Regions from separate parts of the Cedecea davisae genome, predicted to be linked through region 1. Evidence: predicted binding sites of a transcription regulator. Region 1 holds the regulator's gene; each other region holds the start of a gene.
What was found. The regulator PhoB, encoded in region 1, activates phosphate uptake and scavenging genes when phosphate is short. The targets are predictions, from matches to a motif close to CTGTCATAAAACTGNCNNAT.
Positions count from the first base shown of each region.

Region 1 (7,965 bases):
CGTTCTTCGGTAGTTTCTTCCTGGCTAAGGCGGCGCTCAAATACCTCTTCAACGGTCAGCTCGCTTAGCGTCTCTTTATGCTGGCTGGCGATGACCCGCTCGCGCTGTTCGCGGCTGCGGCGCAACAGCACAACTTCTACCGGCAGGGTGTCGGTTAAAGCCTGAACCTGACGCTGCATATCGTGAAGATATTCATCGGTGGCGATTTCGATATCCAGCCAGACTTTTGGCTCGGCAGGGGCATTACGCCACTGCTCAAGCTGCTGTTCTATCTCCCTTAGCGAACCTTTTATCACCGCTAACGGCTGGCTGACCGGGACTTCAAGGGCTTCGACGCCCGCAAGCTGGCCGCCGCTGAATTCAACCAGAAATACGCTTTTAGCTTTGCCCGTTTCGTCGAAGCTGAGTGCAATCGGGGAGCCGCTGTAGCGGATATGTTCGCTGCCGCCAATCTTCTGCGCCCGGTGGATGTGGCCCAGCGCGATATAGTCAGCCGGAGGAAAGTGCTGCGCCGGGAAGGCGTCCAGGGTGCCGATGTAAATGTCTCTCACCGCATCGGATTTGGTTACGCCAACCGTGGTGAGATGCCCGGTGGCAATAATCGGCAGCGGACGGTCGCCGCGTAATGCGACGGCGGCGTCGTAGCACTGCTGGTAGTGCTCGCTAATTGCTTCCATTAATGAGCGCTGCTTCTCATGGCCGGAAAGCCCGGCCTGGCTGCTTTGAATATCGCGCGGGCGCAGAAACGGGATTGGGCACAAAATAGCGCCGGGCGTGCCGTCTTTGTTATTCAGCACCAGCGCCTGCTCTTCCTGGCGATGCCGGGCGCTGGCGATAACGCGAGTATTCAGGCAGGCGAGCAGCTCGCGCGACTCGTTAAGCGTGGCGACGGAGTCGTGGTTGCCCGCCAGCACAACAAGCTGGCAGCCGCTGGCCTGCAACTGCACCACAAAACGGTTATAGATTTCACGGGCGTAGCTCGGCGGCGAGCCGGTATCAAAAATGTCACCCGCTACAATTATGGCATCCACCTGATGTTCGGCCGCCGCGTTAAGCAGCCAGTCAAGAAAGGCCTGGTGTTCAGAAGCCCGGCTTTTGGTATAGAAATTTTGGCCGAGGTGCCAGTCTGATGTGTGGAGAATGCGCATAACCTGTCCCATGGCAAAGAGGCGAGTTTCCGATTATAAGCTATTGAGCCGCCAGCGTAACCGTGCGCGAAACTCAGCGGCTGTCATAATTCAAAAAGGTGAAATATCGGACGGTCATCTTTTTCATAAATCTGTCACAAATCTGACGCATACTGGCGCACAATTAATAAGAGATGGTCTCTTTTCAACAGGGTAAATCATGGCGAGACGCATTTTAGTCGTAGAAGATGAAGCTCCGATTCGTGAAATGGTGAGCTTTGTGCTCGAGCAAAATGGCTTCCAGTCGGTAGAGGCGGAAGATTATGACAGCGCGGTTAACCTGCTGATTGAACCTTTCCCCGACCTGATCCTGCTGGACTGGATGCTGCCGGGCGGTTCGGGTATCCAGTTTATTAAGCACCTTAAGCGTGAAGCGCTGACCCGCGAAATCCCGGTGATGATGCTAACCGCGCGCGGAGAAGAAGAAGATCGCGTTCGCGGGCTTGAAGTCGGGGCCGACGATTACATCACCAAACCGTTCTCGCCAAAGGAACTGGTGGCGCGTATTAAAGCGGTAATGCGCCGTATTTCGCCGATGGCGGTGGAAGAGGTGATTGAGATGCAGGGGCTGAGCCTTGACCCGTCCTCGCATCGGGTAATGACCGGTGAAGACCCGCTGGATATGGGGCCAACCGAGTTTAAGCTGTTACACTTCTTTATGACCCACCCGGAGCGCGTTTACAGCCGTGAACAGCTGCTTAATAACGTGTGGGGAACCAACGTTTACGTTGAAGATCGCACCGTAGACGTGCATATTCGCCGCCTGCGTAAAGCGCTGGAAACAAGTGGTCATGACAAAATGGTGCAAACGGTTCGCGGCACGGGTTATCGTTTTTCAACCCGCTTTTAAAATGCTTACAGGAGCGTGACGCGTGCTGGAACGGCTGTCATGGAAAAGGCTGGTACTGGAGCTGATGCTCTGTTGTTTACCGGCGGCTATTCTTGGATTGATCTTTGGCCATCTGCCGTGGTTTTTACTGGCGGCAGTAACCTCCCTGCTGAGCTGGCATTTCTGGAATCTCCTTCGTCTGTCCTGGTGGCTGTGGGTTGACCGCAGCATGACTCCGCCTCCGGGCCGGGGAAGCTGGGAGCCTCTGCTTTACGGGCTGCATCAAATGCAGCTGCGTAACAAAAAGCGCCGTAAAGAGCTGGGTAATCTGATCAAGCGCTTCCGTAGCGGGGCCGAATCGTTGCCCGATGCGGTGGTGCTGACCACGGAAGAGGGCTCTATTTTTTGGTGTAATGGCCTGGCCCAGCAGCTGCTTGGGCTGCGCTGGCCGGACGATAACGGCCAAAACATCCTTAACCTTCTGCGTTATCCCGAATTCACACAGTATGTGGCGAATCAGCAGTTTAATCGCCCGCTGACGCTGGTGATGAATAATGGCCGCCACCTTGAGTTCCGCCTGATGCCGTATGCCGACGGGCAGTGGCTGATGGTGGCGCGTGATGTGACGCAAATGCATCAGCTTGAAGGCGCCAGGCGTAACTTCTTCGCCAACGTCAGCCATGAGCTGCGCACCCCGCTAACCGTGTTACAGGGTTATCTGGAGATGATGCAGGATCAGGCGCTGGAAGGCCCGCTGAGGGATAAAGCATTACATACGATGCGAGAGCAAACGTCGCGCATGGAAGGGCTGGTTCGACAACTGCTGACCTTGTCGAGAATTGAAGCGGCACCGGCGCTGTCGATGAATGAAAAAATCGACGTTCCGCTGATGCTGCGCGTTGTTGAACGCGAGGCGCAGACCCTGAGCCAGCAGAAGCAAACGCTCACTTTTAACGTTGAGCCTGGGCTACAGGTTTACGGCAATGAAGAGCAGTTGCGCAGCGCCATTTCCAACCTGGTGTATAACGCCGTGAACCATACTCCGGAGGGGACGCACATTACCGTGACCTGGCGGCGTCAGCCGCACGGCGTGGCGTTTAGCGTTAAGGATACCGGGCCGGGGATTTCAGCGGAGCACCTTCCTCGCCTTACCGAACGTTTTTATCGGGTGGATAAAGCCCGTTCCCGGCAGACGGGCGGCAGCGGGCTTGGGCTGGCGATTGTGAAGCACGCCCTTAGCCACCACGACGCGCGTCTGGAGATTGAAAGTAAACCGGGGCAGGGATCGACATTTTCGTTTGTGTTGCCGGAGCGGTTAATCGCCCAGGATCCTGCGGCAGTTGCACATTAATTCACCGCAACCGTCAAGCTCTGTTTCCACAGGCCAGTTTACTGGCCTTTTTTGTTGGTTTTTTCTCCACTCGTTAAGCGTTAAAGGCGAATTGTTGATTTTTTGTCCGAATGATAAGCCACAATAAATTCGTATAATTGAATTTATTCACTGCCTGCCGGGATTTTTAAAGGATATCTTTCTGGTTTCCCGATCCCTTCTTGTCTTCAAACGCTATAAGCGTTTTAATTGCCCCCCTGTTGTTACCAGACCGACTGAAATTGAGTGGTAATTCGACTAACTATTCTTCGCCACCGATCCGGAGAAGCATATTCCGCTGTCGTTACCGGTAATAACCGCTTTTTTGCCGAACGTTATTTGGAACCGCGTGCGGTTAAAAAATTTGAACGTTTTCAACACCACACATCCACAGGCTGCATTATTTTATGACCTATCATTTAAAATCGCGTGACATCATCGCTCTGGGCTTTATGACCTTTGCGCTGTTTGTGGGCGCGGGCAACATCATTTTCCCCCCAATGGTTGGCTTACAGGCCGGTGAACACGTCTGGACGTCTGCACTTGGCTTCCTGGTCACCGCGGTAGGCTTACCGGTGCTGACCATCGTGGCCATTGCCCGTGTCGGCGGCGGTATTGATAGCCTCAGCTCGCCGATTGGCCGCCGGGCCGGTATTTTGCTGGCGACCGTTTGTTACCTGGCTGTTGGCCCGCTGTTTGCCACGCCGCGCACCACCACCGTGTCGTTTGAAATCGGCATTGCGCCGCTGACCGGTATGGGCGATATGCCGCTGTTTATCTACAGCCTGGTGTATTTCGCGCTGGTGATTGGTATTTCGCTTTATCCCGGCAAGCTGCTGGATACCGTTGGCCATTTCCTTGCGCCGGTGAAAATCCTGGCGCTGCTGATCCTCTCCGCCGGTGCCGTTCTGTGGCCTGCCGGTGGCCTGAGTTCTGCGACCGAAGCCTATCAAAACGCGGCATTCTCTAACGGCTTTGTGAACGGCTACCTGACGATGGACACTCTGGCCTCGCTGGTATTCGGGATCGTTATCGTCAATGCGGCACGTTCTCGCGGTGTGACCGAATCCCGCCTGCTGACCCGCTACACCATTTGGGCTGGCCTGATTGCCGGTGTTGGCCTGACGATTATCTATCTGGCGCTGTTCCACCTCGGGTCTGATAGCGCCAATCTGGTTGAGCAAAACGCCAACGGCGCGGCTATTCTGCACGCCTACGTTTCCCATACCTTTGGCGGAGCAGGCAGCTTCTTCCTTGCTGCGCTGATTTTCCTCGCCTGCCTGGTTACGGCGGTTGGCCTGACCTGCGCCTGCGCGGAGTTCTTTAGCCAGTATTTACCGCTCTCTTACCGCTCGCTGGTGTTTATCCTCGGCCTGTTCTCGATGATTGTATCTAACCTCGGCCTGAGCCATCTGATTCAGATCTCTATTCCGGTGCTGACGGCTATCTACCCGCCTTGTATCGCCCTGGTGGTCTTAAGCTTTACCCGTCCGTGGTGGCACAATTCCACCCGCGTTATCGCACCGGCAATGCTGATAAGCCTGCTGTTTGGTATTATCGACGGCATTAAAGCTTCGGCAATCAGCGATGTACTGCCTGCATGGGCGGCGAAACTGCCGCTGGCGGACCAGGGCCTTGCGTGGCTGCTGCCAACCGTCGCGATGGCGGTTATCGCCGCCGTCTGGGACCGGGCTGCGGGGCGTCAGGTGACTTCCACCGCGCACTAAGAGTTTGATTGTTAACTAACCACGGAGTCGCCCTCCGTGGTTTTTTTATTGTGAAGAGTGGTACAGGATTCATGGAAAACACCAATAAGCTCAAGCGCGGTTTGAGCACCCGGCACATCCGATTTATGGCGCTGGGTTCGGCGATTGGAACAGGGCTGTTTTACGGCTCGGCAGACGCTATTAAGATGGCGGGGCCAAGCGTACTGCTGGCGTATATTATCGGCGGCGTTGCGGCCTATATCATCATGCGCGCGCTGGGCGAAATGTCGGTTCATAACCCCTCTGCCAGCTCGTTTTCCCGTTATGCTCAGGATTACCTGGGGCCGCTGGCAGGCTATATCACCGGCTGGACTTACTGCTTTGAAATATTGATTGTCGCCATCGCCGACGTGACCGCCTTCGGGATCTATATGGGTATCTGGTTCCCGGCGGTGCCGCACTGGGTCTGGGTGCTGAGCGTGGTGCTTATCATCAGCGCCATCAACCTGATGAGCGTAAAGGTATTTGGCGAGCTGGAATTCTGGTTCTCGTTTTTCAAAGTGGCGACCATCATCATTATGATCCTCGCCGGTATCGGCATTATCTTCTGGGGCATCGGTAACGGCGGCCAGGCGACCGGTATTCATAATCTGTGGAGCAACGGCGGCTTCTTCAGTAACGGCTGGTTAGGCATGATAATGTCGCTGCAAATGGTGATGTTCGCCTACGGCGGTATTGAAATCATCGGCATCACCGCGGGCGAAGCGAAGGACCCTGAGAAATCCATTCCGCGCGCGATTAACTCTGTCCCGCTGCGTATTCTGGTGTTCTACGTTGGCACGCTGTTTGTCATCATGTCTATATACCCGTGGAACCAGGTTGGCACCGAAGGCAGCCCGTTTGTCATGACGTTCCAGCACATGGGCATTACCGCTGCGGCCGGTATTCTTAACTTCGTGGTCATCACCGCTTCTCTTTCCGCTATCAACAGCGATGTGTTCGGCGTTGGGCGCATGCTGCACGGCATGGCGGAGCAGGGCAGCGCGCCGAAGGTATTCGCTAAAACCTCACGTAACGGTATTCCGTGGGTGACGGTTGTGGTGATGGGCTTTGCCATGCTGCTGGCGGTTTACCTGAACTACATCATGCCGGAAAACGTCTTCCTGGTGATTGCATCGCTGGCAACCTTTGCCACCGTATGGGTGTGGATAATGATCCTGCTGTCGCAGATTGCCTTCCGCCGCCGTTTGCCACCGGAAGAGGCAAAAGCGCTTAAATTCCCGATCCCGGGCGGCGTGGCGACGACTATCGTAGGTCTGGTATTCCTGGTGTTTATCATCGCGCTGATTGGTTACCACCCCGACACCCGTATTTCGCTGTATGTTGGCTGCGGCTGGATTGTGCTGCTGCTGATTGGCTGGTTCTTTAAACGCCGCCGTCAGCCTGCGGCAGCCGAAGCAAAATAAACCCTGAACCCCGCCGCTGGCGGGGTTTTTGTTAGCCTCTCCGCCCCTGTGATCCTCCCCCAAATTAAACCAGAATGATGAGTGATAACGCCTTATGCTGTGGCAAGGTGGCGTCATTTTTAAGCGACGGGAAAGTTACTATGTTGAATGCCTGGCACCTTCCGGTGGCGCCTTTTGTTCAAAAGGGCGAGCAAAAACTGACGATTACGCTTTGGCTGGCGGGCGATGAGCTGCCGGAAAAGGTCGTGCTGCGTGGTGAAAAGGATAACGAAGAGATCTCCGTGGTGATGGTGCGGCAAAAGTCGGCCCCGCAGGAGGGTGTGGTGGCGTGGAAGGGCGCCATTGATACCGCTGAGGGGCAGCCGCGCCGCCGCTACAGTTTCAAGCTGCTGTGGCAGGACAGGCAGCGCTGGTACACGCCGCAGGGTTTTCGTTCTACGCCGCCCGCAAGGCTGGAGCAGTTTGCCATTGATTCCCCGGACGACGGCCCGGCCTGGGTGCAGGATCAGGTGTTTTACCAGATTTTCACCGACCGTTTTGCCCGCGGTAAAAAACGCGGTCCGGAGCAGGACAACGTCTATTTTCATCATGCCGCAGGGCATGAAATCGTCAGGCGCGAGTGGAATGAAGCGCTCACCGCCGATGCCGGTGGCTCAACGTTTTACGGCGGCGACCTGGACGGCATCAGCGAAAACCTGCCGTACCTGAAAAAGCTCGGCGTAACCGCGCTCTACCTGAACCCGATTTTTACCGCGCCAAGCGTGCACAAGTACGATACCCAGGATTACCGGCAGGTTGACGAGCAGTTTGGCGGCAACAGCGCGTTTCTGCGCCTGCGTGAGAGCACCCGCAAGCTTGGCGTGAAACTGGTGCTGGACGGGGTGTTTAACCACAGCGGGGATACGCATGCCTGGTTCGACAGGCATCAGCAGAGTGATAACGGAGCCTGCCATAATCCCGGCTCGCCGTGGCGAGACTGGTACAGTTTCTCGCAGGAAGGCAAGGCGCTGGACTGGCTGGGATATTCGAGCCTGCCGAAGCTTGATTTCCGCTCGGCTACGCTGGTGGATGAAATTTACCGTGGCGAGCAAAGTATTGTGCGCCACTGGCTACGAGAGCCGTGGGGCATTGACGGCTGGCGTCTGGACGTGGTGCATATGCTGGGCGAAGCGGGCGGCGCAAAGAACAACCTGCTGCACGTCAGCGGCATTACCCGGGCCGCAAAAGAAACCCGCCCGGATGCCTATGTCCTTGGGGAGCACTTCGGTGATGCGCGCCAGTGGCTCCAGGCGGACGCCGAAGATGCGGCGATGAACTACCGCGGCTTTACCTTCCCGCTGTGGGGCTTCCTTGCCAATACCGATATCTCTTACGACCCGCAGCATATCGATGCGCAAACCTGCATGGC
Region 1 is NZ_CP172054.1:3,768,402-3,776,366, reverse strand. Features, by position in the region: gene sbcD (exonuclease subunit SbcD) at 1-1,148, opposite strand, end outside; gene phoB (phosphate response regulator transcription factor PhoB) at 1,348-2,037, shown strand; gene phoR (phosphate regulon sensor histidine kinase PhoR) at 2,060-3,367, shown strand; gene brnQ (branched-chain amino acid transporter carrier protein BrnQ) at 3,793-5,112, shown strand; gene proY (proline-specific permease ProY) at 5,184-6,557, shown strand; gene malZ (maltodextrin glucosidase) at 6,698-7,965, shown strand, end outside.

Region 2 (7,965 bases), 1.0 Mb from region 1:
ACTACCTGTACGAACCGGATCCGAAAGCGCTGCTGGACACCCTGCTGCGTCGTTATGTCGAATCTCAGGTTTATCAGGGCGTCGTAGAAAACCTGGCCAGCGAGCAGGCCGCGCGTATGGTGGCGATGAAAGCCGCGACCGATAATGGCGGCAGCCTGATTAAAGAGCTGCAGTTGGTCTACAACAAAGCTCGTCAGGCCAGCATTACTCAGGAACTCACCGAAATCGTCGGTGGCGCGTCCGCGGTTTAACCAGGTTATTACCCTAAATAGTTCGGTTTGCAGAAAGACGGCAACTGAGCGAATCCTTCGGAGCTTGCTTAAGTAAGTGACTGAGGTGAGGGAAGGCAGTCAACGCGTCTGCAAATTGAAATATGACGGGTAAACGAATTACGTAGAGGATTCAAGATGGCTACTGGAAAGATTGTCCAGGTAATCGGCGCCGTGGTGGACGTCGAGTTCCCTCAGGACGGCGTACCGCGCGTTTATGATGCGCTTGAAGTACAAAATAACAGCGAGCAGCTGGTGCTGGAAGTTCAGCAGCAGCTCGGCGGCGGTATCGTGCGTACCATCGCTATGGGTTCTTCCGACGGTCTGCGTCGTGGTCTGGAAGTTAAAGATCTCGAGCACCCGATCGAAGTCCCGGTAGGTAAAGCGACCCTTGGCCGTATCATGAACGTGCTGGGTCAGCCGATCGACATGAAAGGCGATATCGGCGAAGAAGACCGTTGGGCTATTCACCGCGCTGCACCTTCCTATGAAGAGCTGTCCAGCTCTCAGGAACTGCTGGAAACCGGCATCAAAGTAATCGACCTTATCTGTCCGTTCGCTAAGGGCGGTAAAGTAGGTCTGTTCGGTGGTGCGGGCGTGGGTAAAACCGTAAACATGATGGAGCTTATCCGTAACATCGCGATCGAGCACTCCGGCTACTCCGTGTTTGCGGGCGTGGGTGAGCGTACTCGTGAGGGTAACGACTTCTATCACGAAATGACCGACTCCAACGTTCTGGACAAAGTTGCCCTGGTTTACGGCCAGATGAACGAGCCACCGGGTAACCGTCTGCGCGTAGCGCTGACCGGTCTGACCATCGCGGAGAAATTCCGTGACGAAGGTCGTGACGTTCTGCTGTTCGTTGATAACATCTACCGTTACACCCTGGCCGGTACTGAAGTATCCGCGCTGCTGGGTCGTATGCCTTCTGCGGTAGGTTACCAGCCAACTCTGGCGGAAGAGATGGGTGTTCTTCAGGAGCGTATTACCTCCACCAAGACCGGCTCCATCACCTCCGTACAGGCCGTTTACGTTCCTGCGGATGACTTGACTGACCCGTCTCCGGCAACCACCTTTGCGCACCTGGACTCAACCGTTACACTGAGCCGCCAGATCGCATCTCTGGGTATTTACCCGGCAGTAGACCCGCTGGACTCCACCAGCCGTCAGCTGGACCCGCTGGTTGTTGGTCAGGAACACTACGATACCGCTCGTGGCGTACAGTCTATCCTGCAGCGTTACCAGGAACTGAAAGACATCATCGCCATCCTGGGTATGGACGAACTGTCTGAAGAAGACAAACTGGTTGTGGCACGTGCGCGTAAGATCCAGCGCTTCCTGTCCCAGCCGTTCTTCGTAGCAGAAGTCTTTACCGGTTCTCCAGGCAAATACGTTTCGCTGAAAGATACCATCCGTGGCTTTAAAGGCATCATGGACGGCGAATACGACCATCTGCCAGAGCAGGCGTTCTACATGGTTGGCTCTATCGACGAAGCCGTTGAGAAAGCTAAAAAACTTTAACGCCTAATCGGAGGGTGACATGGCTATGACATATCACCTGGACGTCGTCAGCGCGGAGAAGCAACTGTTCTCCGGTCTGGTCGAGAAGATCCAGGTAACGGGTAGCGAAGGTGAACTGGGTATTTTCCCGGGCCACGCCCCGCTGCTCACCGCCATTAAGCCTGGTATGATCCGCATCGTGAAGCAGCACGGACATGAAGAGTTTATCTACCTGTCCGGTGGTGTTCTGGAAGTGCAGCCGGGTAACGTAACCGTACTGGCTGACACAGCGATTCGCGGCCAGGATCTCGACGAAGCGCGAGCCCTGGAAGCGAAACGTAAAGCTGAAGAACACATGCATAGCTCCCACGGCGACGTGGACTACGCTCAGGCTTCTGCTGAACTGGCTAAGGCTATCGCCAAACTGCGCGTTATCGAGTTAACCAGAAAAGCGATGTAACTACCTGCTTGAAAAGACAAATGCCAGTCCGGGAAACCAGACTGGCATTTTTTTTATCCCTCAGCTTTATTCCGGCGCTAAAATAAGCTCTAAACTCGCTATATAGCTGTAACAAAGAGAGATTAGGCCAAATTTCTACTTTTTACCCTCATGCTGGTGCCGGTGTTTATCAAAAACCGGCCCCAAAACGCCCGGTAATGGATGATTTAGCGGCAATGCATTTTTTGCTGCAAAATATGTAGAATTTTCAAGGCTAAATCGGTTTACTTCTCGAACTCACACGATTCAGGACACGTATGTCAAACAGTGCAATGAGCGTGGTTATCCTTGCCGCAGGCAAAGGGACCCGCATGTATTCAGACCTCCCGAAAGTGCTGCACACTCTGGCCGGAAAGCCAATGGTTCAGCATGTTATTGATGCGGCTAATAAGCTGGGCGCTCAGCGGGTTAACCTGGTATACGGCCACGGCGGCGAACTGCTTAAGCAGACCCTGAGCGATGACTCGCTGAACTGGGTGCTTCAGGCAGAACAGCTGGGAACCGGCCACGCAATGCAAATGGCCGCGCCTTTCTTTGCCGATGACGAAGACATTCTGATGCTTTACGGCGACGTGCCGCTGATCTCTGTTGATACTTTACGGCGCCTGCGTGAAGCCAAACCGCAAGGCGGCATTGGCCTGCTGACCGTTAAGCTTGACGATCCAACCGGCTATGGCCGTATTGCGCGTGAAAACGGGCAAGTTGTCGGCATTGTTGAACATAAAGACGCGAGCGAAGAGCAGCGCAAAATCAACGAGATCAACACCGGGATTCTGGTGGCTAACGGCGCAGACCTGAAGCGCTGGCTTGGTAAGCTGGATAACAACAACGCCCAGGGCGAGTTCTACATCACGGACATTATTGCCCTGGCCCACGGTGAAGGGCGCGAAATCGCCGCCGTTCATCCGGATCGACTGAGTGAAGTTGAGGGCGTGAATAACCGCCTGCAACTCTCCCGCCTGGAGCGCGTATTCCAGACCGAACAGGCGGACAAGCTGCTGCTGGCCGGCGTCATGCTGCGCGATCCGGCACGTTTCGATCTGCGCGGTGAATTGGTTCACGGACGCGATGTTGAAATCGATACTAATGTCATTGTGGAAGGCAAGGTCACGCTGGGCAATCGCGTCAAAATTGGCACCGGCTGTGTTATCAAGAACGCGGTAATCGGTGATGACTGTGAAATCAGTCCTTATACCGTTATCGAAGACGCCACGTTTGAAGCAGCCTGCACCATTGGGCCGTTTGCCCGCCTGCGCCCAGGCGCCGAGCTGGCAGAAGGCGCACACGTCGGTAACTTCGTTGAAATAAAGAAAGCTCGCCTGGGCAAAGGTTCTAAAGCTGGCCACCTGAGCTACCTCGGTGATGCGGAAATTGGCGACAACGTAAACATTGGCGCGGGCACCATCACCTGTAACTACGACGGTGCAAACAAACACAAAACCATCATCGGCGACGATGTCTTTGTCGGCTCCGACACTCAGCTGGTGGCTCCTGTCACCGTGGCTCGCGGCGTAACTATTGGCGCCGGGACGACAATCACGCGTGATGTGGCGGAAAACGAACTGGTGATTAGCCGCGTGAAGCAGACCCATATTCAGGGCTGGCAGCGTCCGGTGAAGAAAAAGTAACGGATTTATACCCCTCACCCTAACCCTCTCCCCACAGGGGAGAGGGGATCGTTCGGTGCGGTGTTTTTCTCCCTCGCCCCTTTGGGAAGAGGGCCGGGGTGAGGGGATAACATAATCCTCCACCCCAAAGCAGTAAGCATAAAAATAACCCCACTCTCTACAAGGCTCGGGGCTCCGGAAAAAACAGGTCAGCGACAACACATGGCTAACGCCATTATCAGGACTTAAAATTATGTGTGGAATTGTTGGCGCAGTAGCGCAACGTGATATCGCTGAAATCCTTCTTGAAGGGTTACGTCGCCTGGAATACCGCGGTTATGACTCTGCGGGTCTGGCGGTTGTGGACGAAAAGGGTCATATGACCCGTCTGCGTCGCCTGGGTAAAGTGCAAAAGCTTGCCGAAGCGGCTGAGGGAACCGAGCTGCACGGCGGCACCGGTATCGCTCACACCCGCTGGGCAACCCACGGCGAACCTTCAGAAACCAATGCTCACCCGCATGTCTCTGACTACATCGTGGTGGTGCACAACGGTATCATTGAAAACCACGAACCGCTGCGCGAAATGCTGCAACAGCGCGGCTACGTCTTTGTTTCCGAAACCGACACCGAAGTGATTGCTCACCTGGTGCACTGGGAGCTGGAACAGGGCGGTACGCTGCGCGAAGCCGTGCTGCGCACCATCCCTCAGTTGCGCGGTGCCTACGGCACGGTCATCATGGATACTCGTCATCCTGACACCCTGCTGGCCGCTCGTTCTGGCAGCCCGCTGGTTATCGGTCTCGGCATGGGCGAAAACTTCATTGCTTCCGACCAGCTGGCGCTGCTGCCGGTGACCCGTCGCTTTATCTTCCTGGAAGAGGGCGATATTGCCGAAGTCACCCGCCGCTCGGTGACGATTTTCGATAATACAGGCGAGCTGGTTAAGCGCCCGGACATCGAATCAAACCTGCAATATGACGCGGGCGACAAAGGTATTTATCGCCACTATATGCAGAAAGAGATCTACGAGCAGCCAAACGCCATCAAGAATACGCTGACCGGGCGCATCAGCCACGGTGAGGTGGACTTGAGCGAGCTGGGGCCAAAAGCCAACGAGCTGCTGTCTCAGGTTGAGCACATTCAAATCGTCGCCTGCGGAACTTCTTATAACTCCGGTATGGTTTCCCGTTACTGGTTCGAAGCGCTTGCTGGCGTACCTTGTGACGTCGAAATTGCCTCGGAATTCCGCTATCGCAAATCTGCGGTTCGCCGTAACAGCCTGATGATCACCCTTTCCCAGTCTGGCGAAACGGCCGATACGCTCGCTGCGCTGCGTCTTTCCAAAGAGCTGGGTTACCTTGGCTCTCTGGCGATTTGTAACGTGCCGGGTTCTTCTCTGGTGCGTGAATCCGACCTGGCGATGATGACCAAAGCCGGAACTGAAATCGGCGTAGCGTCCACCAAGGCATTTACCACCCAGCTTACCGTTCTGCTGATGCTGGTGGCTAAACTGGGGCGTCTGAAGGGTGTTGATGCTTCCGTTGAGCACGAAATCGTTCACGGCCTGCAGGCGTTGCCGAGCCGCATCGAGCAGATGCTGTCTCAGGACAAACGCATTGAAGCTTTAGCCGAAGATTTCTCAGACAAACATCATGCGCTGTTCCTCGGCCGTGGCGATCAGTACCCGATCGCGATGGAAGGTGCCCTGAAGCTGAAAGAGATTTCCTATATTCACGCTGAAGCCTACGCCGCAGGCGAGCTGAAACATGGCCCGCTGGCGTTAATTGATGCTGATATGCCGGTTATCGTTGTGGCACCAAACAACGAACTGCTGGAAAAACTGAAATCCAACATTGAAGAAGTGCGCGCTCGTGGCGGCCAACTGTATGTCTTCGCCGACCAGGATGCCGGTTTCACCGGTAGCGACAATATGCACATCATCGAGATGCCGCATGTGGAAGAGGTGATTGCCCCAATCTTCTACACCGTGCCGCTACAGCTGCTTTCTTACCATGTCGCGCTTATCAAAGGCACAGACGTGGACCAGCCGCGTAACCTGGCGAAATCGGTAACAGTAGAATAAGCTGTTGTCATAAATGTTGAATACCAGGCTGCCTACGGGCAGCTTTTTTATTGCCCGCTCGATAATTATAACTAACTGATTTTTATTGTAATAATGAGCTTATTTAGCTTAGGTTTTGTTGTGGGCTGGCCTTGTCATAAAACTGTCATAATTCGTACATTTAACTGTCACCAAACTGTCCTATTTTCTACCCTGTATTTAATTAAACAACAATTTATGAACATCTGGCAGGAGACATTATGAACGTTATGCGTACCACTGTCGCAACTGTTGTCGCCGCGACCTTATCTCTGAGCGCTTCTACTGCGTTTGCAGCTGCAAGCCTGACCGGCGCTGGTGCAACTTTCCCTGCGCCGGTGTATGCCAAGTGGGCAGATACCTACCAGAAAGAAACTGGTAACAAGGTTAACTACCAGGGTATCGGTTCCTCCGGCGGCGTTAAGCAAATCATTGCTAACACCGTTGACTTCGGCGCTTCTGACGCCCCTCTGGCGGATGACAAATTACAGCAAGAAGGCCTGTTCCAGTTCCCGACCGTTATCGGCGGCGTAGTGCTGGCAGTTAACCTGCCGGGCTTCAAATCTGGCGAACTGGTGCTGGACGGCAAAACCCTGGGTGATATCTACCTGGGCACCATCAAAAAATGGAACGACCCGGCGATTGCCAAACTGAACCCTGGCCACAAACTGCCGGATCAGAACATCGCGGTTGTACGTCGTGCTGACGGCTCCGGTACTTCCTTCGTGTTCACCAGCTACCTGGCTAAAGTGAACGAAGAGTGGAAAACCAAAATCGGCGCAGGCTCTACCGTAAACTGGCCAACCGGTCTGGGCGGTAAAGGCAACGACGGTATCGCTGCATTCGTACAGCGTCTGCCAGGCTCCATCGGCTACGTTGAATACGCTTACGCTAAGCAGAACAACCTGACTTACACCAAGCTGCTGTCCGCTGACGGCAAGCCGGTTAGCCCGACTGAAGCCAACTTTGCTAACGCGGCTAAAGGCGCTGACTGGAGCAAATCCTTCGCACAGGACTTGACCAACCAGAAGGGTGATGAAGCATGGCCAATCACCTCCACCACCTTTATCCTGGTCCACAAAGAGCAGAAAAACCCTGAGCAGGGCGCAGAAGTGCTGAAGTTCTTTGACTGGGCATACAAATCTGGCGCTAAAGAAGCTAACGCGCTGGACTATGCAACGCTGCCAGCCTCCGTGGTTGAGCAGGTTCGCGCTGCATGGAAAACGAATGTAAAAGACAGCTCCGGTAAGGCGCTGTACTAAGTGCAAAAATCCGGGGTAACGGGTATGTTACCCCGGTTTATTCAGCAACTACAAAGAGTACGCTATGGCTGTGACTAAGCCGACGTTTAAAGCCCCTGGCAAACAAGGCGATGTAATTTTCAGTGCGCTGGTAAAACTGGCTGCGGTGATTGTGCTATTTCTGCTGGGTGGGATTATCATCTCGCTGTTTATCTCCTCCCTGCCGAGCATCGAGAAGTTTGGTTTCTCCTTCCTCTGGACCAAAGAGTGGGATGCGCCTAACGAAGTCTTCGGTGCGCTGGTGCCGATTTACGGAACCCTGGTGACCTCGTTCATCGCGCTGCTGATTGCGGTGCCGGTGAGCTTTGGTATTGCCCTGTTCCTGACTGAACTTGCGCCCGGCTGGCTGAAGCGCCCGCTGGGTATTGCTATTGAACTGCTGGCGGCTATTCCAAGTATCGTGTACGGCATGTGGGGCCTGTTTATCTTTGCTCCGCTGTTCGCGACTTACTTCCAGCAGCCGGTAGGCGACGTGCTGTCCGCCGTGCCTATTGTTGGCGCGCTGTTCTCTGGCCCGGCCTTCGGCATTGGTATCCTCGCTGCTGGCGTGATCCTCGCGATTATGATCATTCCCTACATCGCCTCCGTCATGCGCGATGTATTCGAACAAACCCCGGTGATGATGAAAGAGTCGGCCTACGGCATCGGCTGCACCACATGGGAAGTTATCTGGCGAATCGTTCTGCCG
Region 2 is NZ_CP172054.1:4,808,490-4,816,454, forward strand. Features, by position in the region: gene atpG (F0F1 ATP synthase subunit gamma) at 1-251, shown strand, start outside; gene atpD (F0F1 ATP synthase subunit beta) at 408-1,790, shown strand; gene ACG1VR_RS23000 (F0F1 ATP synthase subunit epsilon) at 1,810-2,229, shown strand; gene glmU (bifunctional UDP-N-acetylglucosamine diphosphorylase/glucosamine-1-phosphate N-acetyltransferase GlmU) at 2,526-3,896, shown strand; gene glmS (glutamine--fructose-6-phosphate transaminase (isomerizing)) at 4,129-5,958, shown strand; gene pstS (phosphate ABC transporter substrate-binding protein PstS) at 6,198-7,238, shown strand; gene pstC (phosphate ABC transporter permease PstC) at 7,303-7,965, shown strand, end outside.
Region 2: pstS (phosphate ABC transporter substrate-binding protein PstS) is a predicted target of PhoB. The motif match lies at 6,090-6,109, and genes of this name have one in related genera.

Region 3 (7,965 bases), 1.9 Mb from region 1:
GATTGGCGATGAGTTACGTTCCGGCAAGCTCGATGTGTTTTACGATTTATACAATCTGGGTCAGAAGCGCCGTTTTGAACGTTATCAGTACGCGCTGAAGGTGCTGGCTAAGCCGATGGACTTCACCGGCAACGACACTATAAACCTGGACCGCAGTAAGCTGCCGTGGCCAACCAGCGTTGATGAGCTGGATAAGCTCTGGGACGCAAAGGTTAAATACGACGAGTTAAGCCTGAAGCTGACGGGTAAAACCGAGCAGGAAATTCGCGAAACGCTGACCAAGCGTTATCAGTTTGCGATTCGCCGCCTGGCGCAAAGCAACAGCGAAGACGTGTTCTCGCTGGCAATGACCGCCTTTGCGCACGAAATCGACCCGCATACCAACTATCTTTCTCCGCGCAGCACCGAGCAGTTCAACACTGAAATGAGCCTTTCTCTGGAAGGGATCGGTGCCGTTCTGCAAATGGATGATGACTATACGCTGATCAACTCTATGGTTGCCGGTGGTCCGGCGGCGAAGAGCAAATCGATTACCGTGGGTGACCGCATTGTTGGCGTTGGCCAGACCGGTAAGCCGATGGTTGACGTTATTGGCTGGCGTCTGGATGACGTGGTTGCGCTTATTAAAGGCCCGAAAGGCAGCAAGGTTCGCCTTGAGATCCTGCCCGCAGGCAAAGGCACTAAGACGCGTATCGTCACGCTGACCCGCGAGCGCATTCGTCTTGAAGATCGCGCCGTGAAAATGTCTGTAAAAACCGTCGGCAAGGACAAAGTTGGGGTGCTGGATATTCCAGGCTTCTACGTTGGCCTGACGGATGACGTCAAAGTTCAGCTGCAGAAGCTGGAAAAACAGAACGTTAAGAGCGTGATAATCGATCTCCGCTCCAACGGCGGCGGGGCGCTGACTGAAGCGGTTTCGCTCTCCGGCTTGTTTATTCCTAGTGGCCCGGTGGTTCAGGTTCGCGACAACAACGGTAAAGTCCGTGAAGATAGCGATACCGACGGCGTGGTTTACTACAAAGGGCCGCTGGTGGTTCTGGTTGACCGCTTCAGTGCCTCGGCTTCGGAAATCTTTGCCGCCGCGATGCAGGATTATGGCCGCGCGCTGATTGTCGGCGAGCCGACCTTTGGCAAGGGCACCGTCCAGCAGTACCGTTCCCTGAACCGCATCTACGATCAGATGCTGCGCCCGGAATGGCCTGCGCTTGGCTCGGTTCAGTACACCATTCAGAAGTTCTACCGCATCAACGGCGGCAGTACCCAACGTAAAGGTGTCACTCCGGACATCATGATGCCTACCGGCACCGAGCAGACGGAAACCGGCGAGAAGTTTGAAGATAACGCTTTGCCGTGGGATAGCATCAATGCCGCAACCTACGTCAAGACCGGTGACTTAACGCCATTTGAGCCGGAGCTTCTGAAGCAGCATGAGGATCGCATCGCTAAAGATCCTGAGTTCCAGTACATCGTGAAGGACATTGCCCGTTTCAATGCCCTAAAAGAGAAGCGCAACATCGTTTCCCTTAATTACGCCCAGCGTGAAAAAGAGAACCTGGAAGACGATGCTACGCGGCTGGCTCGTATCAATGACCGCTATAAACGCGAAGGCAAGGCACCGCTCAAGAAACTGGACGATCTGCCAAAGGATTACCAGGAGCCCGATCCGTATCTTGATGAAACGGTTCATATCGCCATCGATCTTGCCGGTATGGAGCAGGACAGGCCGGCAGAGCAGCCGGCACCCGCAAAATAACTCCCCGATGGGCACCCGAAACGGTGCCCATTTTTTTACCTGTCTCCAGCGATGTAAGACAAATGCATACAAAATGTAAAGTTATGTATTATTAATCACTTGGCGGCTCGAGATGCTTGAAAATAGGCGGCGCGCCCCTACGATGTTGTGGAGCGCAAAGAGCGTGTTTTTAACCGAGGTAAAAAGAAAATTATGATGCGTATCGGGCTTTTCCTGCTGACCAACCTTGCGGTGATGGTCGTTTTCGGGCTGGTGCTAAGCCTGACGGGGATCCAGTCGAGCAGCGTTCAGGGTCTGATGATCATGGCGGTGCTGTTTGGCTTTGGCGGCTCATTTATTTCCCTGCTGATGTCAAAATGGATGGCATTGCGTTCCGTAGGGGGGGAGGTGATTGAGCAGCCTCGTAACGAAACTGAGCGCTGGTTAGTTGAAACCGTGCGCCGGCAGTCGCAGCAGGCGGGCATCGCGATGCCGCAGGTTGCGGTTTATCACGCGCCGGATATCAATGCGTTTGCTACCGGGGCGCGCCGTAACGCCTCCCTGGTGGCGGTCAGCACGGGTCTGTTGCAGAACATGAGTCGTGACGAAGCCGAAGCGGTTATCGCCCACGAAATTAGCCACATCGCCAACGGCGACATGGTGACCATGACCCTGATTCAGGGCGTAGTGAACACCTTCGTTATCTTCATCTCTCGTATCATCGCTCAGGTGGCTTCCGGCTTCCTGTCCGGGAACAGAGACGATAACGAAAGCAGCAACGGTAACCCGATGGTCTATTTCGCTATCGCTACGGTGCTGGAGCTGGTGTTTGGTATTCTGGCCAGCATCATTACCATGTGGTTCTCACGTCACCGTGAATTCCATGCGGATGCAGGCTCCGCGAAGCTGGTAGGTCGTGAGAAGATGATTGCCGCGCTGCAGCGTCTGAAAACCAGCTATGAGCCGCAGGAAGCCAGCAGCATGATGGCGTTTTGCATCAACGGTAAGGCGAAGTCGATGAGCGAGCTGTTTATGACTCACCCGCCGCTAGACAAACGTATCGAAGCGCTGCGCAGCGGCGAATACCTGAAATAAACGAAGTCTTGAAGTAAAAAGCGTGCCCTGAGCGGCACGCTTTTTTTATGCCTGCGCGCGGGGCTGGGACATTCGTAATCCGCTGACGATGGCGGCAACGGTGGCAAAAATACCCGCCAGCACCAGCGAAGCGTGAGTGCCGCCGGTGGTAAACAGGTTGAACATAAGCGCCACCAGCGCAGCGCCGCAGCTTTGGCCAAGCAGACGCGCCGTGCCCAGCATTCCGCTGGCTCCGCCGCTGCGGTGAGGAGGAGCCGAAGAGATAATAGTGTGGTTGTTAGGCGACTGGAACAGGCCAAAACCCGCCCCGCAAAGCACCATGCGCCAGATGATATCGATATCGGACGGATTATGCGGCAGCAGCGCCAGGGCGAATAATCCGCAGGCCATAACGGCCAGCCCCACGGCCCCCATCAGCCCGGCATGGAGGCGCTCGATCAGGTAGCCCGCGAGCGGAGCCATCACCATTGTTGCCAGCGGCCACGGAGTCAGCAGCAGCCCCGTCTCCACTTCACTGCGCCCGAGGGTGGTTTGCAGGAAAAAGGGCAGAGCAACCAGGGCCAGCATTTGCGCGGCGAACGAGCATATGGATGTGCCTATCGACAGCGAAAAAATTGGGATGCGCAGCAGATCAACCGGCAGCAGCGGGAAAGGAAGTTTGAGCTGGCGGCGAATAAAGAAATAACCCACGACCGCAAGCGCGACCAGTTCGCCAATGATCAACGGGGCGGGCTGACCCTGAGAAAATCCGCTGATAGCCGAAATCAGCAGACCAAAGGTCAGGGCGTTCATTATCGCACTCGGCATATCGAAACGCTGGCCCTGAGATTTTTGCTGATTAGGCGGCAAATAGCGCAGCGCCAGAACCAGAGCCACAATACCAATCGGTACGTTAATCAAGAACAGCCACTGCCAGGAGGCAACGGAGAGGATGGCGGCGGCCACGGTCGGCCCGGCTGCGGAGGATACGGCAACAATAAACGAATTCAGGCCCATGCCACGGCCAAGCTGGCGCTGGGGATAGATCAGGCGGATAAGCGCGGTATTGACGCTCATTAATGCCGCACCGCCAAAGCCCTGCAATACGCGCGCAAAGGTTAACATCGGCAGAGAGTCAGAAACCGCGCAAAATAACGACGTCAGGCAGAACAGCATCAGCCCGCATTGATAAATACGCCGGTAACCAAAGATATCGCCAAGGAAAGAGAGCGAAAGCAGGGAGACAATAATCGCAATTTGATAGGCGTTTACCACCCAGATTGATTCAGCCGGGCTGGCATTAAGATCGTGTGCAATCGTGGGCAGGGCAACGTTGGCGATAGCGCCATCCAGAACGGCCATCATGATACCCAGCGCTATGGTGAGTATTGCGCCATAGCGCTGAGGCGCAGGGATGCCGTCGGACAAGAGTTTATCCATACTATAAATTGTGCTGTCTAAATTCGTCAGGAGAGTAGCTAATTTATCATTAATCCCTTCGCGTTATGCCGCAGATTTGTAACGAATCAGCAGGCTTTGATTGCGGTGCTCGCGGGGCGACGCATATACTAAAAAGCAGTTCCGATTTTTATAAAATAAACAAGATCGAGGTGATGAATGGCGCTTGTAGACCCCGATAAGCAACCAGATTCAGTTTCTTCCGTGTTGAAAGTGTTCGGCATTTTGCAGGCCCTCGGCGAAGAGAAAGAAATGGGGATCACCGAGCTGGCTCAGCGCGTGATGATGTCCAAAAGCACCGTCTATCGCTTCCTGCAAACCATGAAATCCCTTGGCTATGTTGCCCAGGAAGATGAGTCGGAAAAATACTCTATTACCCTCAAGCTGTTCGAACTGGGCAGCAGCGCATTGCAGAATGTCGATCTTATTCGCAGCGCCGACGTGCAAATGCGAGAACTCTCCCGCCAGACCAGAGAGGCCATTCACCTTGGGGCGCTGGATGACAGCAGTATCGTCTATATTCACAAAATCGATTCGCTCTATAACCTGCGTATGTACTCCAGGGTAGGGCGACGCAACCCGCTTTATAGTACCGCGATTGGCAAAGTCCTTCTGGCCTGGCGCGAGCGGCCTGAGGTGCTTGATATTCTCAGCCCGGTGGAATATTTCCGCAGCACCGATCGCACGATTTGCAGCACTGAAACGCTATTACCGGTGCTGGATATCGTTCGCAAACAGGGCTACGGCGAAGATAATGAAGAGCAGGAGGAGGGCATTCGCTGCGTGGCGGTGCCGGTATTTGACCGTTTTGGCGTAGTGACGGCGGGTATGAGCATCTCTTTCCCAACGTTGCGCTACAGTGAAGAGCGGCTGGAGGAGTACGTTAAAATTCTTCATCAGGCCGCCGGCAGCGTCTCCCGGGAGCTGGGCTACAATCACTATCCTTTCTGAGCGGCTGGCTAAGCCGCGCGGCGGCTTCATTATTAGCCGTTATCAATGGGTGTATCAGTTTTGCGTAGTATCGGGCAGTCGGTTAAACCGATGATACCGCTGTCTGTGTGAATAAACTGCGCGGTAACGGTATTACGTGCGGTCAGATATTTGCACTGCAATCCAAGCCCTGCGGCATTTTCTTTGCTGCCAATGAGAACGCCATAGCCGGATAGCAATAATCCAATCCAGATCAATGCGATAACGACAACAGTACGGATAATAAAGCGCATAGATACCTCATGTATCAATCAGGAACAGTAAACATCTTACTTTGATCTATAGGCGTCACAATCTGATGATTCTGAAATAAAAAAGCAGGAATCGTTACTTATAGTTTATGTGGATGGTGTTAAATTGGCGAAATTATACGGTCAAAAGGTGGCGTAGCAGTGAGAAAGTACAGATGGGTGATTGTTTTAGTTATTGTCGTTGCCTGCCTGCTGTTATGGACTCAAATGATAAATGTGATGTGCGACCAGGATGTGCAGTTTTTCAGCGGCATTTGTACCATTAACAAATTTATCCCCTGGTAGTGATTTTTCTCTCCCTGCCTCAGGTGTAGAATGCTTTTTTTATTGAGGTGGTAAGATGAACGAATTGAGTTTTGGTGCTTTGAGTTTCATGCCGCTGGCTATCTCGCTGGTGACGCTGATTATTGGCCTTGTACTGTGGTTTTTTGTGAATCGAGCCAGCGGTCGTGCAAACGAGCAAATCGCGCTGCTCGAAGAGCTGGTTGACTTGCAAAAACGTCAAAACGCACTGCTGCGCCGTCTGTGTGAAGCAAACGAGCCGGAGCAGGAGCAAAAGCCTGTTGCGAAAGCGCAGGAAGAAGATGTTGACGACGATTTTGTTCGTCTGGTAGCAGAGCGCTAAGCGAGCTGGAGGTGGGATGAGCTGGAAAAACCCCTGGTATAATCCGCAGTTATCCCACCATCTTCCCGATGGGTTCCGCAATCCGGAGCCCTCTGTTCGCCAGCCGGGTGCCGTAAAGCGCTGGCGCCAGGAACGTAAAGCGCAGCAGCTTCCTCACCCTCCGGCTTCAGGCTACTCCGCTTTTATACAAAACTGGTGGCAGCAGGTAAGCCTTAGCGGCAGCGATGACCGCGCCTGGTGGCTGGGACATGCCAGCCTGTTATTGAGACTCAATGGCAACTATTTACTGACCGATCCCGTCTTTTCACGTCGGGCATCTCCGCTTTCCTTCGTTGGCCCCGTCCGGCGAACCGACGTTCCGTTGGATATTAAACAGCTACCGCGGCTGGATGTGGTGCTTATCTCCCATAATCACTACGATCATCTGGACACTAAAACCATTCGCCAACTGGTGCGTCGTTTCCCGAACGTGCATTTCTTCGTGCCGCTCGGCCTGAAGTCCTGGTTCAGCAAACGCGGAATTGAGCAGGTAACGGAGCTGGACTGGTGGCAAAGTTTTAACTGGCAAGGGATGGCTTTCACCGCCGCGCCTGCAAAGCACTGGAGTATGCGGAGTTTCTGGGACAGGAACCGCTCGCTGTGGTGCGGCTGGGTAGTGGAGCAGGGGGCGCTGCGGTTTTGGTTTAGCGGCGACTCGGGTTATACCGAATCGCTGGAGGAAATTTACCGTCGGCTTGGGCCGTTTGATATGGCGGCGTTGCCGATTGGAGCCTACGAGCCGCGCTGGTTCATGGGCGACCACCATATGGACCCGCAGCAGGCGGTGAAGCTGTGGAGATCGATGGGTAAACCGACTACGATTCCAATCCACTGGGGTGTGTTTGAATTAGCCGATGAGACGCTGGATAAACCGCCGCAGGAATTGCGCGAAGCGCTGGAACAGGCCGGGGAAAGCCCGGAAGGCTTTTCGCCGCTGCGCATTGGTCAAAGTTTGCCCTTATTGAAGAAATAAGGATTAAATATTATTCCCCGTCATCACTATTCTATTTTGTTAAATTAAATCACCTTCCGTAATCGCGGGATAATTCATCGAAACGTTTTTATTGCCTTATCATGGGGCAATATGTCATTAAACTTTCATTATTTTGGTGCAGTATTATTAGCCGACTGCGCATGTTTTATTCCTTTGTTCAGAAAAAACACAGCGGTGAAATTGGCCCGCGTTTCGCTGTGACTTGCGTTAGGTCATTTTGTGCATAGATATGCATAAAAAATCATAAAGATATATTCTCAAAATATGATTTTATTGGCCTGACATCTGGACGAAAAGTAAGGTTTAGGCTAAGGTTCAAAAGTTGCCAAAATTTTCTTGTAACACAGTCTGTTGCGGCAACTTTCCGTGGTTAAATTTATATTCAAAAAGCGCGAGTTGATTACTTAAAGCAACCGTGTAATTTTCTGAATCTGTGCGGCAGATCGACACATGCTTAAAAATGGCTTGCCATTGTTTACGTTGTGTGTGATAACACGTTGGGTTAAACGAGGTACAGTTCTGTTTATGTGTGGCATTTTCAGTAAAGAAGTCCTGAGTAAACACGTTGTCGTTGAATACCGCTTCTCTGCCGAGCCTTATATTAGTGCCTCATGCAGTAACGTCTCTGTTTTATCTATGTTATGCCTGCGGGCGAAGAATACAATCTAAGGAATTTTGCAAAATGGCAAAGATTAAAGGTCAAGTTAAGTGGTTCAACGAGTCTAAAGGTTTTGGCTTCATTACTCCTGCAGACGGCAGCAAAGATGTATTCGTACACTTCTCTGCTATCCAGGGTAACGGC
Region 3 is NZ_CP172054.1:1,905,651-1,913,615, forward strand. Features, by position in the region: gene prc (carboxy terminal-processing peptidase) at 1-1,753, shown strand, start outside; gene htpX (protease HtpX) at 1,946-2,827, shown strand; gene ACG1VR_RS09470 (MFS transporter) at 2,873-4,246, opposite strand; gene kdgR (DNA-binding transcriptional regulator KdgR) at 4,424-5,215, shown strand; gene ACG1VR_RS09480 (YobH family protein) at 5,248-5,487, opposite strand; gene mgrB (PhoP/PhoQ regulator MgrB) at 5,647-5,790, shown strand; gene ACG1VR_RS09490 (YebO family protein) at 5,846-6,130, shown strand; gene ACG1VR_RS09495 (MBL fold metallo-hydrolase) at 6,147-7,142, shown strand; gene ACG1VR_RS09500 (DUF2627 domain-containing protein) at 7,689-7,832, shown strand; gene cspE (transcription antiterminator/RNA stability regulator CspE) at 7,846-7,965, shown strand, end outside.
Region 3: kdgR (DNA-binding transcriptional regulator KdgR) is a predicted target of PhoB. The motif match lies at 4,312-4,331, and genes of this name have one in related genera.

Region 4 (7,965 bases), 2.4 Mb from region 1:
TTTCATTTTCTTACAATCAAGGAATTATTGGCATTTTCCGGCGTGTTGAATAGATAATGCGTCGCGCTACAATTTGGCGTTTTTCAGGGGCTACCCTTTCTCTATTTTCAGGAACCAAGGAATGAACAAATTACTTTTAGCCGGCGGCGCGGGTCTGTTGCTGGTCTCTGCTGGTGCAAGCGCGATTGGCGTCAGCGCCGAAGTCGGCAAGGAATACACTAATATTGGCGTGGGTTTCGGCACCGAAAGCAGCGGCATTGCGGTAACCGGCAACTATGCGCACAACGACGATAACGGCGACGCCGTCGGGCTTGGCCTTGGTTTCAACATCCCGCTGGGGCCGATGATGGCGACCGTGGGCGGCAGAGGCGTTTACCTGAACCCGAAAAAACGTGAAGAAGGCTATGCCCTTGCGGCCGGCGGCGGCCTGAGATGGCCAATCACTCCCGATATCGCGGTATTTGGCGATTACTACTACTCCCCGGACTCGCTCTCCAGCGGCGTGAAGGATTATAAAGAAGCCAGCGCGGGCGCAAGCTGGAACTTTATGCGTCCGTTCTCGGTGCAGGCGGGTTACCGCTACATCAGCCTTGGCGGCAAAGACGGCGATCGCACCGATACGGTTGCCGACGGCCCGTATGTCGGCGTGAGCGCCAGCTTCTAATTCCCCCAACGCGGCTTTTAGCCGCGTTTTTTGTGCCTGTCGGCCCCCGCAGTCTGCGCTATAGTGGGGCGTTTCCCTGCCGCGGAGTAGAAGATGTTAAAAGTAGAAATGCTGTCAACCGGCGACGAAGTGCTGTACGGGCAAATTATTGACACCAACGCAGCCTGGCTTGCCGATTATTTCTTTAATCAGGGCTTACCGATGTCGCGCCGCAACACGGTGGGCGACAGTCTTGCTGACCTGGTTTCGGTGCTGAAAGAGCGCAGTTTTGAAGCCGATATTCTGATTGTTAACGGCGGCCTCGGGCCCACCAGCGATGATTTAAGCGCGCTGGCGGCGGCAACTGCCGCGGGCGTGGCGCTGGTTGAACATGAGGAATGGCTGGCCCATATGGAACAATTCTTCGCCGAGCGCGGGCGGGTGATGGCCCCCAGCAACCGCAAACAGGCGCAGATCCCGGCCGGAAGCGAGATGATCGATAATCCTGTCGGCACCGCCTGCGGTTTTGCCCTGAAACTGAACCGCTGCGTGATGTATTTCACCCCCGGCGTGCCGTCCGAATTTAAAGCTATGGTAGACCAGCAGATAATGCCGAGCCTGCGTGAGCGCTTTACGCTGCCGGAGCCGCCGGTTTGCCTGCGTCTGACTACTTTCGGGCGTTCTGAAAGCGAACTGGCGCAGAGCCTTGATCCGCTGGTTCTGCCCGAAGGCGTGGTGATGGGCTACCGCTCGTCAATGCCTATTATTGAACTCAAGCTCACCGGCCCCGCCGGCCAGCGTGCGGCAATGGAAGCGGTGTGGCCGGAGGTGAGGCGCGTTGCCGGTGAAAGCCTGATTTTTGAAGGCACTGAAGGGCTGGCGGCGCAAATTTCCCGTCGGCTTGCTGAAAAAAATCTGACGATTACCCTGAGCGAGCAGTTTACCGGCGGCTTACTGGCGCTGCAGCTTTCCCGCGAGCAGGCCGCTTTGCAGGCCAGCGAAGTTCTGCCCGCTCAGGCAGATACGCTAAATGCGGCGCTGGAGTACAGCATTGCGCAACGCCTGCATAAACAGGCTGATATCGCTCTGGTCGTCGCCGGAGCCGAGGCACAGCAGATTAATTTTGCCCTCGCAACGCCGCACGGCGCATACGGGCTTGGGGTGAAGTTTGGCGTCAGCCGCCATGCTTTATCCACCCGGCAGGAAGTTTGCGCCATGATGGCCCTCAACATACTGCGCCGCTGGCTTAACGGCCAGCCGCTTGAGAGCGATCATGGCTGGATTAACGTAGTGGAGTCCGTTAGCCGCTAAGCGTCAGGCGAGCGCCCGGGCCAGCAGGGTTATCGGGTGCTCGCAGCGTTTACTGGTGGACATCTCTATTTGCCATTTACAGGTTTCACAGTCGGTTACCACCAGGTCCACGCCGCTCTCTTCTATTTGCTGAAACAGCGGCGCGCCGATGAGCTGGGAGGCCGGGTAGTTCTCTTTTTTAAAACCATAAGTCCCGGCAATACCGCAGCATTGCGAGTCAAGAATCACCAGCTCCACGCCGGGAATACGGCGCAGCAGCTCCAGTGAATAAAGGGGCCAGCCCATTTTTTCCATATGGCAGGGCGTGTGATAAGCGATACGCAGCGGCGTGCTTTTTAGCATTAGCCTGCTGCTATTCTCCTCCAGTAATTTCCAGATATAACGCGTTGCCAGTTCGATTTGATTGCGGATTGGGCCGGTATCCACGCCCAGTAAGTGCGGATACTCATCGCGCAGCGTGAAAGTACAGGTTGATGACGTGGCAACGACCGGTAAACCACGCTGTTCCACCGCCTCGCGTAGCGAAGCCGCATTTACCGTCGCCTGTTTCTTCGCTTTATCAATAAAACCGTTGGCAATAAGCGGTACGCCGCAGCATTTTTCCTTTTTCAATAACTGTACGCCGATGCCCATCGCGTTGAAGACGCTTACCAAATCTTTACCAAGCTGCGGGTGGTTGTAGTTAACAAAGCAGCCGTGGAAGAAGGCAACCTGCTGCCCGAAGCTGGCCTGGTGGGCCGCCTGGCCGCGATACCACTGGCGGAAAGTGCCGAAAGAGTATTTAGGCAGCTCCCGATGCGAATCAATTTTTAGCGCCTTATCCAGCAGCTTGCGCACCGGCTTCAGGCCGGTTGTGGCGTTAACCAGCGGGGCGAAAGGCGTGGAGAGCGTGCCCATTAAATCGGTATGGCTGAGAATGGCGTCACGCAGGGAAGGTTTGTGTTCGCCATATTTGGCGCGCGCGCGCTGAATAATATCGCCGATTTTAACTTCAGAAGGGCAGGCGACTTCGCAGCGTTTGCAGTTGGTGCAGTATTTCAGCGCGTCGTCGTACAGAGAAGGATCTTTGAGACGCAACCGCTCGCCATCCGGCCCGGCCTGTTTTGGCCCCGGATATTCCGGGCGAACCCGGCTAACCGGGCAGGCGGTAGTGCAGACCGTACACTTAATACAGCTTTCAAAGCTGGTTTCATCAAGCAGATTCATGGCTTTCCTCCGCGGTAGCGAGAATTTGCCGGGCGGCACTCAGGGCGGTTAGCAGCGAAACGCCTGCGCCACATCCCTGTGCGATGGGGTCAAAGCCGCCGAGTACGGCACCAATTGCGTACAAATTTTCCATCCGTGTGGCCTGGTGGAAGGGGTGAAAGTGTTCATCGACTTTTAGCCCAAATTGCAGCCAGGGCTGCGGCGAAAAGAAGTCTTCGTTGCTCCATTCGGCTCGAGCCATCGGGGAGTCGATATCCAGGCCGAAAATTGACTCAAAGATACGCTCTCTGTCCGCCTGTAGCCCGCCGCTAAAGAAGCTGCCGCTGGCGAGAATAACGTTGTCGGTACGCAGCGGCACTTCGCTATGGTTTTTGGTGAACAGGGCACGAATATAGCCCTGCTCGAGCCGTGCGCCGGTGACGGCATCGCCCGGCATCAGCAGCCCGCCAAGCGACTGAAAGCGGCGGCGCAGGGCCTCATGAAGACGCATGCCGAGAACCGAAGGCGGCAGCGTTGGCAGCAGTTTAATCGGGATGCCGAGGGCTTTTTGCAGGGAAGAGACGGTATCGCCTTCCAGACCGATGCAGGCGGGCAGGATCATCGCTTCCCCGCTGCCCAGCAGCATTTTAAGCTCTTCCGTCAGCGCCTGGCGGTTCTGAGGCTGGTCGAGCAGGCGAGCGATGTTGACCGCCCGGAACTCGCTGGGGTTATTACGCAGGACGTCCAGCGCGGGCAGGGTGAGTTCGGCAACGTGCGCCGCGCAGCCCGAGTCCGACAGCGAACCGGCAATCAGCTCGGCCTGAAAATCCAGAAAGCCCGCGATATTAATTACCGTCACTTTTTGCCACGGCAGCGGAGCCTGCGGAACTTCAGGAGGGCTTAACCAGCTGGCTCTCTGCTTGCCGAGCGGCGTTATTCGCCGGTGGTTTTGCAGGTAGCTACCTTCAAGTTCGACCCCGGCTCTGGCCAGCAGCCGCTCGCTTTCTGCGGCAAGTTCCAGCACGGTTTTTTTGCCCATCAGGCTATAAGGATGATGCGGAGCCTGCTGCGCAAGGCTATCTAATGCCGTCTCCAGGCCAGCAACCTGGCCGCCGTCAGGCAGAGTGGAGAGCAGGTCCAGCGAGCCGGAGGAGAAATGCAGGGCGCTTTGCCCGCGGCTGATCATGGCGCAGCGCTGGCCGCTCTCTGCCAGCCGTATTCCGGCGGTCAGCCCCGCCAGCCCGCTGCCGATAATAATGGTGTCGAATTTCATCCTTGTTCTCCGTTATCCAGGCCGCAAAGCCCCTGGTAAACCCAGGCGGTAAATTCGCTTTCTCGCAGGGCGTTGCCCCAGGCTATGGGGCGCACGCCTTTCCAGCGCTCGTTAAGAAAATGGGAAAGCTGTTCCAGCGACTGGGCTGGCGTGGTCTGCTGAAAGCGCTGCAAAAGCCCGGCCGCACGGCAGGCGCACAGCTCACCTTGACAGGTGCCCATGCCCACGCGGGTTCTGCGCCGCAGGTCGCCCAGGCTTTTTACCCCCAGAGCGTCGATTGCGTAGCGCACCTCGCCAGTGGTGACGGCCTCGCATTCGCACACCAGGCTGTTGCTCAACCGGCTGTTATTCAGCATGCGGGTTGCGCGGTCGCCGTGGCGCCAGACCGCCGAGCCGCGAATGGTTGGGGGAAGAGAAATGACTTTGCCCAGCGTTTGCTCCGTGGTCTGCTCGGAGCCGGGAAGTGGAGTCGTGGCGGTAGTGCAGGGTGCGGTATTGCCGAGACGACGGCAAACCAGGTCGGTAGCCCACTCTGCCATCAGGCGATAGGTCATCAGTTTGCCGCCGGTAATGGTTATAAACCCGTCCATGCCGTCGCGTGCGGCATGGTCGAGCAGCACTATTCCGCGGCTGACGCTGCGCCCCGTTGGGTCGTCATCGCTGGCAACGAGAGGACGCACGCCGGCATAGGCGCGTAAAATGCGGGTTTGCCCAAGGATCGGCGCCAGTTTTTCTCCTTCGCGCAGCAGAATATCCACTTCGTCGGCGGTCACGCGCATATTGTCGATTTGGTCGTAATCAATATGGGTGGAGGTGGTGCCGATAAGCGAGATGGTGTCGCCCGGCACCAGAATGTCGGCATCCGCAGGCTTGCGGCAGCGGTTGATGACCATATTGTTAATGCGATGCCCGAGGATCAGCAGCGCACCCCTGGCCGGGAACATTTTCACCTTCAGATCGGCATACTCGGCGATATGCTGCCCCCAAATCCCGGCGGCGTTGACCACCATGGCGGCGCGCAATTCATCGGGCTGGCGGGTCAAATGGTTGAAGACTTTGACGCCGCAAACTCTGGCCCCTTCGCGAATCAGGCCGGTAACTTCGCAGCCGGTGAGCACTTCTGCGCCATGCTCTCTGGCATCCAGCATGTTGGCAGCGGTGAGCCTGAAGGGATCGACCGTTCCGTCCGGGACGCGTACCGCGCCGATAAGCGCTGGATTAGCCGACGGCTCGAGGCGCAGAGCCTCTTTTACCTCCAGCGCTTCGGCATTGATTCCCGCCCGGCGGCAGGCGGCGATAAACCCGCCCTGAAAAGCTAAATCATCTTCCGGAAGGGTGATAAACAGGCCGTCGGTGGGCTCAATGCAGTGGCGGGCGATACGGCGCAGGATGCGGTTTTCCTCAATGCACTCTTTAGCGGACTCGCCGTCGGTCACCGCATAGCGCGCGCCGCTGTGCAGCAGGCCGTGGTTGCGCCCGGTAGCGCCGGTGGCAATGTCGTGGCGTTCCAGCAGCAGCACGCTAAGCCCGCGGCGGGCGCAGTCGCGCGCTATTCCGGCTCCGGTAGCCCCTCCGCCAATGATAATTACGTCCGTTTCTCTGCTCACCTGGCGCTCCCTTTATCCCTGCTTTATTTACAGGTATTCAGCCATAAATAAAGAACGAAATGTTTGATTGCGAGCAAATTCGAGCAAAAAACGAAAATAAAGCGTCGTTCAATGCACGCTTTCGCCTCTTTGTAATAAAAATGTAACATTGTGTGCGATGTTTCACAGTAAATACGCGCATTGATAACTAAGATGCGCTCGCAAAAGAACATTTGGCAGGAGCCGTTTGCTCCCGCTGCAAATCCAGGCCACGGAGGCACGTATGTTAAGTATCTTCAAACCCGCAGCGCATAAAGCGCGTATGCCAGAGGAGCAGATAGACCCGCACTATCGCCGCCTGCGCTGGCAGATCTTCATGGGCATCTTTTTCGGTTACGCCGCTTACTATCTGGTAAGAAAAAACTTCACGCTGGCGATGCCTTATTTAATTGATCAGGGCTTCTCGCGCGGCGACCTCGGTTTTGCTCTATCCGGGATTTCCATCGCCTACGGGTTTTCGAAATTCATCATGGGGTCGGTCTCTGACCGCTCGAATCCGCGCGTTTTCCTGCCTGCCGGTTTAATACTCGCTGCGGCGGTGATGCTGTTTATGGGCTTTGTGCCGTGGGCAACGTCAAGCATCGCGGGCATGTTCGTGCTGCTGTTCCTGTGCGGATGGTTCCAGGGGATGGGTTGGCCGCCGTGCGGGCGTACCATGGTTCACTGGTGGTCGCAGAAGGAGCGCGGCGGGATTGTTTCGGTCTGGAACTGCGCCCATAACGTCGGCGGCGGTATTCCTCCGCTGTTGTTTATGCTGGGCATGGCGTGGTTTAACGACTGGCATGCGGCGCTTTATATGCCTGCTTTTGCCGCCATTTTTGTGGCCATTGTTGCGTTTGGCTTGATGCGTGATACTCCGCAATCCTGCGGCCTGCCGCCGATTGAAGAGTACAAAAACGACTACCCAACGGATTACAACGATAAAGCGGAAGAAGAGTTAACCGCGAAGCAGATCTTCATGCAGTACGTGTTCCCGAACCGCCTGCTGTGGTACATCGCCATTGCTAACGTGTTTGTCTATCTGCTGCGTTACGGCATTCTGGACTGGTCACCGACCTACCTGAAAGAAGTGAAGCATTTTGCGCTGGATAAATCCTCCTGGGCCTATTTCCTGTACGAATATGCGGGCATTCCGGGCACGCTGCTGTGCGGCTGGATGTCGGACAAAGTCTTTAAGGGCAACCGCGGCGCAACCGGCGTTTTCTTCATGATTCTGGTGACCATCGCCACCGTGGTTTACTGGCTTAATCCTGCGGGTAATCCGGGCGTGGATATGGCCTGTATGATAATCATCGGCTTCCTGATTTATGGCCCGGTGATGCTTATCGGCCTGCATGCGCTTGAGCTGGCACCTAAAAAGGCTGCCGGTACGGCGGCGGGCTTTACCGGCCTGTTCGGCTATCTTGGCGGGTCGGTAGCGGCCAGCGCCATTGTGGGTTATACCGTTGACTTCTTCGGCTGGGACGGCGGGTTCATCGTCATGATTGGCGGTAGCGTGCTGGCGGTGCTGTTGCTGATTGTGGTGATGATTGGCGAACGTAAACAGCATGATGAAAAACTGCTGAAGAACGGCTAAGGAGAGCGAAATGAAACTGATTGCAAAATCCCTGCTGGCGGGCGTAGTGCTGGTGGCAACCAGCGCCGCATTTGCCCAGACGGCGGACAAAATCGTTATTGCCCACCGGGGAGCCAGCGGCTACCTGCCGGAGCATACCTTACCGGCAAAAGCCATGGCCTACGCTCAGGGGGCGGACTACCTTGAGCAAGACCTGGTGATGACCAAAGACGACCGGCTGGTGGTGCTGCATGACCACTATCTGGACAGGGTCACCGACGTGGCCCGGCGCTTCCCCGACAGGGCGCGTAAAGACGGGCGTTACTACGCCATCGACTTTACGCTTGCCGAA
Region 4 is NZ_CP172054.1:1,367,019-1,374,983, forward strand. Features, by position in the region: gene ACG1VR_RS06980 (YfaZ family outer membrane protein) at 122-664, shown strand; gene ACG1VR_RS06985 (nicotinamide mononucleotide deamidase-related protein YfaY) at 758-1,954, shown strand; gene glpC (anaerobic glycerol-3-phosphate dehydrogenase subunit GlpC) at 1,958-3,160, opposite strand; gene glpB (glycerol-3-phosphate dehydrogenase subunit GlpB) at 3,147-4,412, opposite strand; gene glpA (anaerobic glycerol-3-phosphate dehydrogenase subunit A) at 4,409-6,019, opposite strand; gene glpT (glycerol-3-phosphate transporter) at 6,282-7,634, shown strand; gene glpQ (glycerophosphodiester phosphodiesterase) at 7,645-7,965, shown strand, end outside.
Region 4: glpT (glycerol-3-phosphate transporter) is a predicted target of PhoB. The motif match lies at 6,149-6,168, and genes of this name have one in related genera.